Regions from separate parts of the Colwellia aquaemaris genome, predicted to be linked through region 1. Evidence: predicted binding sites of a transcription regulator. Region 1 holds the regulator's gene; each other region holds the start of a gene.
The links. The regulator sigma-54, encoded in region 1, starts transcription at its own class of promoters, with help from an activator protein. The targets are predictions, from matches to a motif close to GTTGGCACGNNNNTNGNNT.

Region 1 (3,190 bases):
TTGCCCAAGACAAAAGCGAAGATAAAATTTATATTGCCAAAGGCTCACCTGCTACATTTGCACAAACCTTAGAAGACGGCAGCCCAATTAACTTACAAGCTAATGAAATTAGATATGAACCAGCAAAAAAAATCGTCATTATTTCAGGCAACGCCTTACTAACCCAAGAAGGCAGTGAAGTCAGTGGTAATAAAATCACCTATAACTTTGAAACTGAATACGTCAATGCTGAAAGCTTAGAAAATACGGTTGTTGAAACAGTGCTACAACCTAAAAACAAACCTGAATTACCGAAAGAGAAAAAGGAAAAGCAGAACTAAATGTCAAAATCTACATTATCTGCAACGGGTTTAGCGAAATCTTATAAAGGCCGAAAGGTTGTTAAAAACGTTAGTTTAAAAGTATCGGCTGGACAAATTGTCGGCTTACTTGGCCCTAATGGCGCCGGTAAAACAACCTCATTTTATATGATTGTAGGCTTAGTAAACAATGATAGCGGTGCCATCGTATTAAATGACGAAGACTTAACATTACTGCCAATGCATGAACGTGCTCGCAAAGGTATTGGCTACTTACCGCAAGAAGCCTCTATATTTCGAAAATTGTCTGTATATGACAACATCATGGCCATTTTACAAACTCGAAAATCATTATCAGATATCGAGAAAGAAGAAAAGCTTGAGCATTTATTAGAAGAATTTAATATCGGCCATATTAAAGATAATTTAGGAATGAGCTTATCTGGTGGCGAACGTCGCCGAGTTGAAATTGCTCGCGCTCTTGCCGCCGATCCTAAATTTATTTTATTAGATGAGCCATTTGCCGGTGTTGATCCAATTTCAGTAGGTGATATAAAAAAAATTATCCTACACTTAAAAGAACGAGGCATAGGTATTTTGATAACCGACCACAACGTACGAGAGACCTTAGACGTATGTGAACATGCCTATATTGTTAGCCATGGTGAACTAATTGCAGAAGGTGACGCGGATCAAATTCTTGCAAATCAACATGTAAGAGATGTATACCTAGGCGAACAATTCACGCTATAGTTAATAGCAGGCTTTAGCAATAAAATAACAATGTGTTAAATAGTAACAGGGAAAAGAAAACCTAAATGCGTCCTACTCTGCAGCTCCGTATCGGACAACAGTTAACCATGACCCCGCAATTGCAACAAGCAATTAAGTTGTTGCAACTGTCGACTTTAGACTTACAGCAAGAGATTCAGGAAGCGCTTGAAAGTAATCCGCTGCTTGAAATGGATGAAAATCAAGTAAACACTTCAGAAAGCACCCCTGATAATTTAGAAGAGGCCTTTTCAGCCAATGTTGGCGAAGCCTCAGAAGTCACTCTTTCAGATGGTAGCGAAGATTCAGCGCCAACGATTGACGAAATAAGCTCAGCCGAAGGTTTAGCAAAAACAGATATTCCGGAAGAGTTAAATAACGATACCACTTGGGATGACAATTTTAGTGCCGGTGCTAGCAGTGGTGCGGTAGGTCCAGCCTCAGAAGATTATACTTATCAAGGTGAAACTAAAGACTCTATTCAAGACCACTTATTATGGCAAATGGAGCTAAGCCCTTTTACAGAAACAGACCAAGCTATTGCTACAGCCATTATTGAAGCGGTTGACGAAGCCGGCTACTTAACTGTATCTGCAGAAGAAATATTGGAAAGTGTTGGCATAGAAGACGTAGAGCTTGATGAAGTTGAAGTTGTACTTAAACGCATCAACGTATTTGACCCAGTTGGTGTTGCAGCTCGTTCCATCCCCGAATGTTTATTAATACAGTTAAATCAATTTTCCAGCGATACGCCATGGTTAGAAGAGAGCAAGTTAGCTGTTAGTAAATATATCGATTTACTTGGTAACCGCGACTACCGTCAATTAATGCGAAAACTGCGCTTAAAAGAAGACCAATTACGTGAAGTCATTCGCTTAATCCAAACCCTTGACCCTCGCCCAGGTGACAGTGTTATCAAAAGCGAAGAACAATATGTTATTCCTGATGTTTCAGTAGAAAAGAAAAATGGTCGTTGGACGGTCGAATTAAACCCTGACACTGCCCCTAAGCTTTCAGTGAATCAGCAATATGCGGCAATGTCTCGTTCAATGAAATCTTCTACCGACTCACAATTTATTCGCTCAAATTTGCAAGAAGCAAAATGGTTTATTAAGAGCTTAGAAAGCCGAAACGATACCTTGTTAAAAGTATCTAATTGTATTGTGCAACGCCAGCAAGGCTTCTTCGAACACGGGCCAGAGGCAATGCGCCCTATGGTTTTGAATGACATTGCTGAAGCGGTTGATATGCATGAGTCAACAATTTCTCGGGTTACTACGCAAAAGTACATGCATACGCCAAGAGGTATTTTTGAGTTAAAGTATTTCTTCTCTAGTCATGTTAGTACCGAAAATGGCGGTGAATGTTCATCAACAGCTATTCGTGAACTTATTAAAAAGCTCGTTTCTGCAGAAATTCCAGCCAAGCCGCTAAGTGATAGCAAAATGGCTGATATTCTGGCAGAACAAGGTATTAAAGTAGCAAGACGCACTATCGCTAAATATCGCGAATCACTTTCAATACCACCATCGAATCAACGTAAAAGCCTATTGTAGGTTTGGTTTATTTACCCGAAAAAGAGGATTGAAGCATATGCAAATTAATCTTACCGGACACCATGTCGATGTTACCGATTCATTACGTGATTATGTTAATGGAAAATTTGAAAAGCTTGAGCGACATTTTGATCATATAAACAATGTTCATGTAGTTTTAACCGTTGAAAAGCTTAATCAAATTGCTGAATCAACGGTTCACCTAAGTGGCAGTGAAGTACATGCTAAAGCTGAAAATAGCGATATGTATGCTTCTATCGATTCATTAATCGATAAGCTCGACCGCCAAATATTAAAATATAAAGGCAAAATTAGTAAACACTAATATCCCTCTCATTAGGTCTTTGAAGTAATTATGAAGTTGCAAGACATCTTAACTCCGGACTGCACAATATGTGCAGCTCCGGGCTCCAGCAAAAAACGTGTATTAGAATATTTAAGTAGCTTAGCTTCAGAGAAATTACCCAATCACGATACATTTCAGTTATTAGAGAGCTTAATTAAGCGTGAGAAAATGGGCTCTACAGGTATTGGAAATGGTATTGCCATTCCACATGGTCGTTT
Region 2 (3,190 bases), 720 kb from region 1:
GCAAAGCGTTTAGCCCAATTAAATGAAAATCAAATACTTATAAATGCCTGTCGCGGGGAAGTTATTGACAATCAGGCTCTACTAGCAATGAAACAATCAGGACATCAACTAAAATTGGTATTAGATGTTTGGGAAGCCGAGCCTAATATTTTAATGGCATTAATAGAGTATTGCGAAATAGCCACGGCCCATATTGCTGGTTATAGCTTAGAAGGAAAAGCTCGTGGCACAGAAATTCTGTATCGGGCATTATGTCAACAGTTAAAAATTACGCCAACGAAACAGTTACAAGATTTTTTACCGACTCCTTCAGTTGACTATCTTGAAATTAAGCAGGAGTTTAATGAAATACTGCTAAACCAACTGGTGAAAATGGTATACGATGTTAGGCGTGACGACGCTATTTTTCGTCAACAAATTAAAACTCAAGGATTTGATCATATCCGCAAAACTTACCCGACTCGCCGGGAGTTTTCATCGGTCATGGTTGGCTTGAATAACCTGCTAAGCTCAGATGCGCCACATCAGCTTGGCTTCAGTAAAAAACTTGCATAAAAGAGAGAGGATCATGGCACAGAAATTTGATGTTTGCGTACTAGGTGCAACTGGGTTAGTTGGCAAAACCATTATTGAAATACTTGAAGAACGTGATTTTCCGATTAATAAGCTCTACCCACTTGCCAGTGCTCGCTCAGCAGGTGAGTTTATCGAGTTTAATGGCGAAAATGTTGAAGTTTTAGATGCTGATAATTTTGATTGGAGCCTAGCACAAATTGGTTTCTTTTCCGCAGGCGGCGCAATTTCAGCTAAGTATGCGCCAATTGCCGGTGATGCTGGCTGTATTGTTATCGATAATACCTCAGAGTTTCGCTATGAAGCAGATATTCCGTTAGTTGTGCCTGAAGTTAACCCGCACGCACTTGCCGAGTATCGTAATCGTAATATTATTGCTAACCCGAATTGTTCAACTATTCAAATGATGATGGCGTTAAAGCCAATTTATGATGCAGTAGGTATTTCACGCGTTAATGTGAGCACTTATCAGTCGGTTTCTGGTGGTGGTAAAGCTGCTATGGATGAGTTAGCAAAACAAACTGCAGACTTGTTGTGCGGTAAGCCGGTTGAGTCGAAAAACTTCCCGCGTCAAATTGCTTTTAACGTTATTCCGCAAATTGATGTTTTTCTTGAAAATGGCTATACCAAAGAAGAAATGAAAATGGTGTGGGAAACAAAGAAAATATTGGGTGATGAAAACGTACTTGTTAACCCGACAGCAGTACGTGTACCGGTATTTTTTGGCCATGGTGAGTCTTTACATATTGAAACTAATTCTCCTATTTCGGCAGAAGAAGTAAAAGACTTACTTAGCCAAGCGCCAGGTTTAGTGGTTTGCCATAACGATGAAGATTTTCCTACACAAATAGGCGAAGCGAGCGGTAAAGACGATACCTTTGTTGGTCGAATTCGTGAAGATATAAGTCATAATAGCGGTATTAATATGTGGATTGTCGCTGATAACGTTCGTAAAGGCGCTGCAACGAATAGTATTCAAATAGCTGAGCTATTAATTAAAGAACACCTTTCTGAGTATTAAAATAAATTCAGTTAAACCACAGATTTACTAAAGAAAAATGAAAACCCGTCGTTATAATAAACGACGGGTTTTTTGTTAGTTACTATGTAATATGTATCTTTCGTTCAATAAGCGATAATATAGCCTCAGATGAAGAACTCGTTTAGTGAATTGAAATTGTATAAACATTAACTCCGGGTATTAAGCGATTGTTTTTACAGTTGGAATAAACATTGCTTTACATTCTCCTGACTTGGAGCCGCCAATCTATTGGCGAATAATTATTATAATTAGGAAATCTTGATGCAAAGATTGTTACGCCTGTGCCTATGGCAGGTATTTATTATAAGCATTAGCTGTTTTAGTTTGCCGACTTTTGCCGAAGATGGTGGCATTCGTATTCGTGGCCCCAAATCAACCGATGCATTTCCTTATGACCGTTACGGCCCCGTTACGGCAAAAGATACCTTGTGGAATATTGCTTTAAAAGTGCGCCCAGACCCTAGGTTGTCTGTTTACCAAGTCATGCAAGCGCTATATGAAAATAATCCTGGCTCATTTAAAGATAATAATCTTAATCACATGATTAATGGGCAATACTTAAAAATTCCATCTATTGATGTTATGCGCGCCATTAATACTGAAAATGCGCAGCAAAAATCACGTAATGATGATAAGGCTTGGCAGAAGAAAGTTGTCAAAGTTGTCGCTAAGAAAGCTAAACCGCCAGAAGAAATGTCGGTGAAGAAAAAAGACTTGGAAGCAGCGAAATCTGAAATTAACGTGCAGTTGAAAGAAATTGATAATACCCAGCAGCAAAGATTAGCAACCATTCAAAACGATGTTTTGGACTCCATTGATGGTTTGCAGAGTTTATTAAAAGAGAATGAAGCGCTACGTCAGCGTTTATCTAGTTTTAATGACCAGCTAGGTGTGATGCAAAGTGAAGTCGCCAAAGGCAAAGAAATTAAAATGCAGATGGACGATATGATCGCGCTGCAGCAAGAATTACTTGCCAAAGCAGAAGCAAGAGAACAAGCGCTGTTATTAGAGAAACAAAAAGCAGAACTTGCTCAAAACGACTTTATGTCGAGCACATGGTTTATCGTGTTAATGGCAACTTTACCGGCAATTTTGGTGTTGTCGATTCTTGCTATAATTTTGAGACGTCGTGGAACTCAAGAAGAGTCGGTTAAAGAAACACCTGTTGCAAAGAAAAAAGAGCCTACCCCAGAGGAGACTCCAACACCAGAGCCTGCAGCAGAAGTTGATTCTTTAGATAGTGAGCTTTCACTCGATGACGAGTTATCGCTAGATGACGAACTTTCCCTTGATGATGAATTATCAATTGATTTAGCTGAAACCGACGACGAGCAAGATGATCTTTTCTCGGACAATTTAGACTCGTTAGATGATGAGTTACTTGATGATGATGTCATTCAATTAGACGATGATTTAGACGAGCTTGATGATTTGGAAGACATCTCATTAGACGATGATATTGAAACCATTTCATTGGATGATGATGACATTGAAGAAATTGTTGAGGATGAACCATTAGAAGGTGGGCAGTTAGATCAAGGAGACTTAGATTCATTACTAGAAGGCTTAGACACT
Region 3 (3,190 bases), on a different contig from region 1:
TCACACTATCCACCAGTTTACTGGCACTCACCAAGTCACTACGCTTATCATCATGGTCCGTATTATTGGCATAACCCTGTCCACCTTACATTAGGGTTATTTTTTGGCAGTGTTCATTGGCACAACCATCATGTCGTGGTTCATCATCATAAGTCGCGCTATTACAAACAGCACAGTAAAAGTCGTGTTTCAACAAGTTACCAAGGAAAAAAATGGCAACACAACCCTCGCCATAGAAAAGGGGTCGCTTATAGAACCAATAATATACAGCAAAAATATCGCAGTTATACGCCAAGTGTACAAAAACATAAAATTGTACGTTCCAAGCAAGTACATACTGCTAAACAAAATAAGCGAGCAGTAAAACACTCAAGTGCAGTGCATAAAAACGTTAAGCGTCAATTGAAAGTTAATCAAGCAGTAAAAATTGACAAACACGCTAGAACTAAAAATTCATTAAATAAAACGCAGCCTTATCAAGACCCTAAATGGCGTAATACGAAAGTACAAAAACCAACCTACAATCAACGTAATAGTGAAGGAGCCAACAACCGCAGCAAAACAGTATATAAAAGTAAGCAAACCACTAAATACGTATCAACGGCACATAAGCAGAAAAACAATAGCGGTTATAGCAAAAACCAACACCAGAAACATTATGTAAAAAACAAACCAAGCCAACACAGAGGTTATCAACATAGTAATAAACGCTCAGTGACTAAAGTTACACACAAACCCAGAAGCAGTGCGGGTTCGAATCGAAGTCACCAAAAGAAGCGTCATTAATCATGGTTAATAGAATTTAGAGCAGTTCAGGGGAGGTAAAAAGGGCAATACCAAAGCATTAAGGTATTGCCCTTTTTTTAATTATTAGCAAATAATACTAAATTAACGGCCTTGTTCTATCGAAGTTAATACGTTGTTTGTAAAAACTAATTTTGTACATTCATCTTTAGTTGTTAAGCCATCTTTATGCAAACGATGGGTACGGTAGTATACAATATTAATGGTTTTACCATCATCTAAATAAGTTTCATTAAAATCTGCAACGCCCATTTCACGCGACACGTCCGAAAATGCACTGTTTAACTGAATACGTGCAATTTTTTTTCTATTTTCATATTCTCTGTCTTCAAAGTTTGAACTAATTGAGTGACCATCTTCACCGCCAACCGCAATAACACAGCCTGTTAAAGCCATTGAAAGTGGTGCGACAACTACTAAAGCTAATAATGATTTTTTCATTTTATTTTTCTCTCAGTATAAAAAAGGATTATTTTTACTAAAAGTAATAGCAAATGCCAAACCAACTCGCTAACCCATTGAATTAAAATAAAATAAGTCAAAATCATTTAAAATAAGGCGAGACTTGGTTAGTATTTTTCGCTAAAATATTGCAACTTTAACATTTGAGTTAACCTTTATGACGATATCTGATGAAATATCCATCATTGCCAATCAATTAGCCAATCAAGGAAAAGTGCCAAGCGTTGCTTTAATAAAAAGTAAATTAAGGCAACCTACACCACTACCAACCATTATTGCAGTATTAAAAACTTGGCAGCACGATCCAAACTTTACTTCAAGCCACGAGGAGGAAAATGTAGTCGCAGAAAATACTGATTTACCTTCAACTAATGAAGAATTAAAAACCTTGATATCACAAGCATTATTACCCTTACAGCAAGAGTTACAGGAAGTTAAAACGTTATTAAAGCAACTATTGAATGAAAAGTAATGAAGTTGCTTTATTTAGCGAGTTAAACTAAATAAAGCAAAACACCCTAATTATTCATAGGCTTCGTTTGGAGGCAGTTTTGGCGAAAGCTGTAATATAAATTCAGCGATTGAGTCGGCTAACTTTTTGTGTGGCTCGCAACCCACCTTTTCTACCCAAACTTCACCTGAATTGTTGTCAACAGAGATAATATGATCTTCATTATCTGTAACAGCAATAAATACGGTTAACTTCTGTTTTAGCTTACTCTTCATCAATATATGGCCAATAATATTTTCTTGCAAGCGCGAAAAATCATCGCTATTCCAGGCGAATAACAACGATAAATCCCCTTCATCACAGCTTGCATCTAATGAGTCACAAAATATACTGGTAAAGTACGTCTTAATATCATCATGTAATGTCAGCTCGAGTGCTGATTCAACATTTTCAAAATTTAAGTCGTCTGTTATTTTTATTGGCGCCCATAGTGAATAGTTTTCTTGATGGATACCTTGCTCGCATGGTGATAACCAATTCTTATCTTGTTCTAAAATTGGTAAATGTTGAAATTTATCTTGGTAAGCTTGTAGATATTTCTGGGAGAAATGCCAAATTTGTTCAGCAAGTTTTTCATTTGATATTTTCATCTAAACACGAATTCCTATAAAATAAAGAAAATACAGATTTCTACTGTCGCAACCAAAGAAGATACTAGCTAAAGCCATGAGCACTTATCAAAACGCAAAAGAATTAAGCAATCTAACGCTCGGAAAAACAACAGATTATATTAGCCAATATAACGCAGATTTGCTTCAAGGGGTACCTAGGAGCTTAAATAGAGATAGCTTATCGCTAACGGCTAACAATTTACCTTTTAATGGTGAAGATGTTTGGTACGGATATGAATTATCATGGTTAAACAGTAAAGGAAAGCCCATTGTTGCTGTCGCTGAATTTCGATTTCCTTGTACTAGTACCAATATAATCGAATCCAAATCATTTAAATTATATTTAAATAGTTTTAACCAAACAAAATTCGCTTCTTGGCAAAGTGTCGAGTCAACACTCGTAAACGATTTATCGGCAGTAGCCTGCGCGAATGCCTCTGTTACACTATACCCTGTCGATGAATGCCCTGCACTAGCAATAAAAAGTAGCACTGCAATTTGTATTGATGATTTAGATATAGAAGTAGATGCGTTCTCGTTAAACCCAGAAATACTTACCACAGTTGAAAACACAAGCGAATCATCTGTTTCAGAGCAACTGGTTTGTCACTTACTAAAATCGAACTGTTTAATTACCAACCAACCTGATTGGGCCAGTGTTTATATTGATTATCACGGTAAAAAAATATGCCATGAAAGTTTACTGCGCTACTTAGTTTCATTTCGCCAACATAATGAATTTCATGAGCAATGTGTTGAACGAATTTATTGCGATATTCAAAAATACTGTCAAGTAAATGAA
Region 4 (3,190 bases), on a different contig from region 1:
TTGGTTTAAGCAGCATTGTACAACAATTAAATATTAACTTGACGTATTCTACGATTGTTTTCCCACTGCTTATTGGTGGTATTGCGTTTCTATTGCTATTTACGGGCAGTTATAAATTAATAGAACGCTCACTCATTGTTTTGGTTGGCTTAATGAGTAGCGCATTTATTATTACGTTTTTAATTACTAAGCCTCAATGGCAAACGTTACTGGGCCACTTTTTTAGCTTTGATATGCCGACGGGCTCAATGTTAACGGTAATCGCATTAATTGGCACAACGGTTGTGCCCTATAATTTATTTTTACATGCTTCTACTGTCAGTGAAAAGTGGCATTCTACAGATGATATTTTATCGGCTAGAAAAGACTTATTGATTTCCATACCTTTAGGGGCGCTAATTTCGGTAGCTATATTATCAACCGCTGCTTCAGCGTTTTTTGGTCAACAATTGTCTATTAATAGTGCTGCTGATTTAGCACCAGCTTTACAGCCATTATTTGGTAATTGGGCAAGTGTTTTTCTTGGTGTTGGGTTATTTTGCGCCGGTATTTCATCGGCTATAACTGCGCCACTTGCCGCAGCTTATGCATTGTCTGGCATTTTAAATTTAGACAAAAACCTTAATGCTTTTGGCTTTAAATTAACCTGGATGATTATTTTGCTGTTGGGTGTGATGATCAGCTGTATTGGTATTAAGCCGGTTGCTATTATTTGGTTTGCGCAAGTTGCAAACGGCTTACTTTTACCAATAGTTAGTATGTTTTTGCTTTGGATGTTAAATACAGAAAAGTTAGGACAATTTCGTAATAATATTTGGCAAAATATCAGCGCAGTTAGCGTAATACTAATTGCTTGTATGTTAAGTGCGCGAAGCCTCTTATCAGCCTTTGGCTTAATTTAATTGTGGATAAAAGAAGAGTTTAGCAACGTTAGTGGCTCTGGCCGCTAACGTATTCTAGCTATCGCAGGTTATTTAATTATTTTTTGCTATCAAAGGCCGCTTTTAAATTATTAGCAAAGGTTATAAATTTTTCTTTTATAGTTCTTTTAACTGAAACATTTAAAGCGCCTAGTACAACTTTACCTTCAATAGTTATACAAGGTGCTTGGCGTGTTGCTAATGATGGTGCTTTGTTTTCAATACTGCTGGCAATACCGTATGTTTTACATACCACGTTGATGTTTTCCGGCACATAAATGATTGCATTGCCTAAAATACAATTAACTTTGATGGTGACATTTTGATATTGAAATACAGCATCAGTAAAATCTAGTGTTGATTCACCTAACACATTTCGTAATGTGATTGTTTGAGGCACGTTCCATTGACCACTTCGTTCAATATTCCCTAAAATACTTTTTAAATTTAGTGCTGTATTTTCCCCATCAGCGTTTGAGTAGTTAGGTGTAAACTGATGCTCTTTTTTATCGTTGTATTGGGTATCTGCCTTTAAGGTTAAATCGGCAACGAGGTCGACAATTTCTTGATGAGATTCGCTGTTCATGGCTTGGTCTAATCTACGTTCAAAGGCTTGTGATGAAATTACACCGTGGCTATAGTTGAAAATTAATTGATCTATGGTTTCTTCACGAACTTGTTCAATTGGACGATCTTCAAGAATTACTGTCATTTCTCACTCCGTTGCAATTATTTTGTAATTTATTGATAGAATGTTTATTGTTGCTAGAATAAGCAATGTTTAAGCCAGCAATTAAACGCTTTAATTACAAAGCTTTACAAATTCTTCATTTGACCTTGATGTAAAATTAGCTAGTAATTAGTGAAAAGGCACAAATTATAGACAATATGTGCCGTTAATATCACGGTTAGGTATTTTGCTTTATTGATTGGCTCTTACTGTACTAAATGAACTTGTTCAAAACGCTTTATGGCGCCATATATCGAAATAACAGCCCAACTAATCTCTAATGTAAATACTGGCCAATTTTGGTCGAGATATAGTTGTGGCAGTAATGCTAATGCCGCAAAGGCGTTCCAGCACAAATAATACCTAGGTAACATTTTTTCAGAGCTAAATAGCAAATAACATGCTGAAAAAACAAAGGCAGATGTCCAGCCTAATAAGGGTAAGTTAGCATTGTTAGATAGGGCGTATTGTCCTATAAATATGGCTAGCATAATGGCAATGATTAAGTGAAATAGCCGCTTACTAAATTTAATTTTAGTAAGGTCCATATTAAGCAAAAGAGAAAAGCTAATAATTGCCCAAAATCCATTAATAACAACGGCTTGCCACGAATTGTTAATACTTGAAGATATGATTAAACATATAGCAGCAATAGCGTTTGCTGTGTAATAAATAGATTTACGCCAGTTTTTGTTTAATGAAATATAACCGTGGTTAAGTAAGTATAATATGGTTCCGCACCAGCCAATAACAGCAATAGTCATTACTGTAGCTCTATGTGCATATTGCGCACGTATAATTCTTTGCCAACATGTGGGCCATTTAGTAGCACAACTTTACTTAAATCCATCATGTTTTTGTAGATACGATCGTTTTTTGACGGTTGTAATATTTTTTTACTCCACTCAATTATTAATACCTTACTACCTTGTGGCAGTGTGTAATAGTCAATACTTTCGCCTGACTTTGCTGATTGGCCTGTAATTAATGGATAGCCTTCGGTAGTGATTAACTTCGCAATATCAATTTTGCTTGTTACGGTATTGTTTGTTGTTTGCAAACTTGTCATGCCTTGCTCGTGTAAAGTGGTTAGCGCGTGATTAATTTTGTTGATCACGGCGCGACCTTGCTCATTTTTTGCGGCAATAACATGCAAACTAGAGGTGTCTTGAATATTCTCTAATGCGAGGATAAGTTGCTTTCTTAATGGGAAGTTTTGCTCTAAGTGGTAGTTCATCACGCTTTCAGTCATGGGAAGTACGTCAATATCGTGGTTAAATAGTGCCGTTAACGCCTGTTTTTCATCGGCAAATGTCATCGCATTCTGTATATCTTTATCGATACTTTCGCCATAGCTGTATCCTGCGACACGGCCTACTTTAGCTTTGTTTTTATACGCTAAAGTTGCGCTTTCATCGCTCATAAACTCGCGGTTGTAGTACAGTTTACTGGTAACCGTAAATACGGCTTGAGAATATAACACCTCTTGTGCGCGCTTAGCGGTTTTAAAGTATGGGAATGATGCTAATCGATTGTTTTG

Region 2: a site for sigma-54 is predicted at 1,794-1,812, ahead of AC27HL_RS05155 (FimV/HubP family polar landmark protein). Genes of this name have one in related genera too.
Region 3: a site for sigma-54 is predicted at 1,293-1,311, ahead of AC27HL_RS10860 (DUF3192 domain-containing protein). Genes of this name have one in related genera too.
Region 4: a site for sigma-54 is predicted at 1,693-1,711, ahead of AC27HL_RS09730 (LiaF domain-containing protein). Genes of this name have one in related genera too.

The regions. Positions count from the first base shown of each region.
Region 1 covers NZ_BAAJLV010000001.1:434,528-437,717, reverse strand. The annotation lists gene lptA (lipopolysaccharide transport periplasmic protein LptA) at 1-320, shown strand, start outside; gene lptB (LPS export ABC transporter ATP-binding protein) at 321-1,052, shown strand; gene AC27HL_RS01975 (RNA polymerase factor sigma-54) at 1,118-2,626, shown strand; gene hpf (ribosome hibernation promoting factor) at 2,664-2,951, shown strand; gene ptsN (PTS IIA-like nitrogen regulatory protein PtsN) at 2,982-3,190, shown strand, end outside.
Region 2 covers NZ_BAAJLV010000001.1:1,153,569-1,156,758, forward strand. The annotation lists gene AC27HL_RS05145 (4-phosphoerythronate dehydrogenase) at 1-555, shown strand, start outside; gene AC27HL_RS05150 (aspartate-semialdehyde dehydrogenase) at 569-1,594, shown strand; gene AC27HL_RS05155 (FimV/HubP family polar landmark protein) at 1,877-3,190, shown strand, end outside.
Region 3 covers NZ_BAAJLV010000003.1:303,434-306,623, reverse strand. The annotation lists gene AC27HL_RS10865 (DUF3300 domain-containing protein) at 1-786, shown strand, start outside; gene AC27HL_RS10860 (DUF3192 domain-containing protein) at 889-1,245, opposite strand; gene AC27HL_RS10855 (hypothetical protein) at 1,424-1,738, shown strand; gene syd (SecY-interacting protein) at 1,789-2,367, opposite strand; gene queF (NADPH-dependent 7-cyano-7-deazaguanine reductase QueF) at 2,444-3,190, shown strand, end outside.
Region 4 covers NZ_BAAJLV010000003.1:39,730-42,919, forward strand. The annotation lists gene AC27HL_RS09725 (Nramp family divalent metal transporter) at 1-902, shown strand, start outside; gene AC27HL_RS09730 (LiaF domain-containing protein) at 979-1,632, opposite strand; gene AC27HL_RS09735 (CBU_0592 family membrane protein) at 1,857-2,414, opposite strand; gene AC27HL_RS09740 (substrate-binding periplasmic protein) at 2,414-3,190, opposite strand, start outside.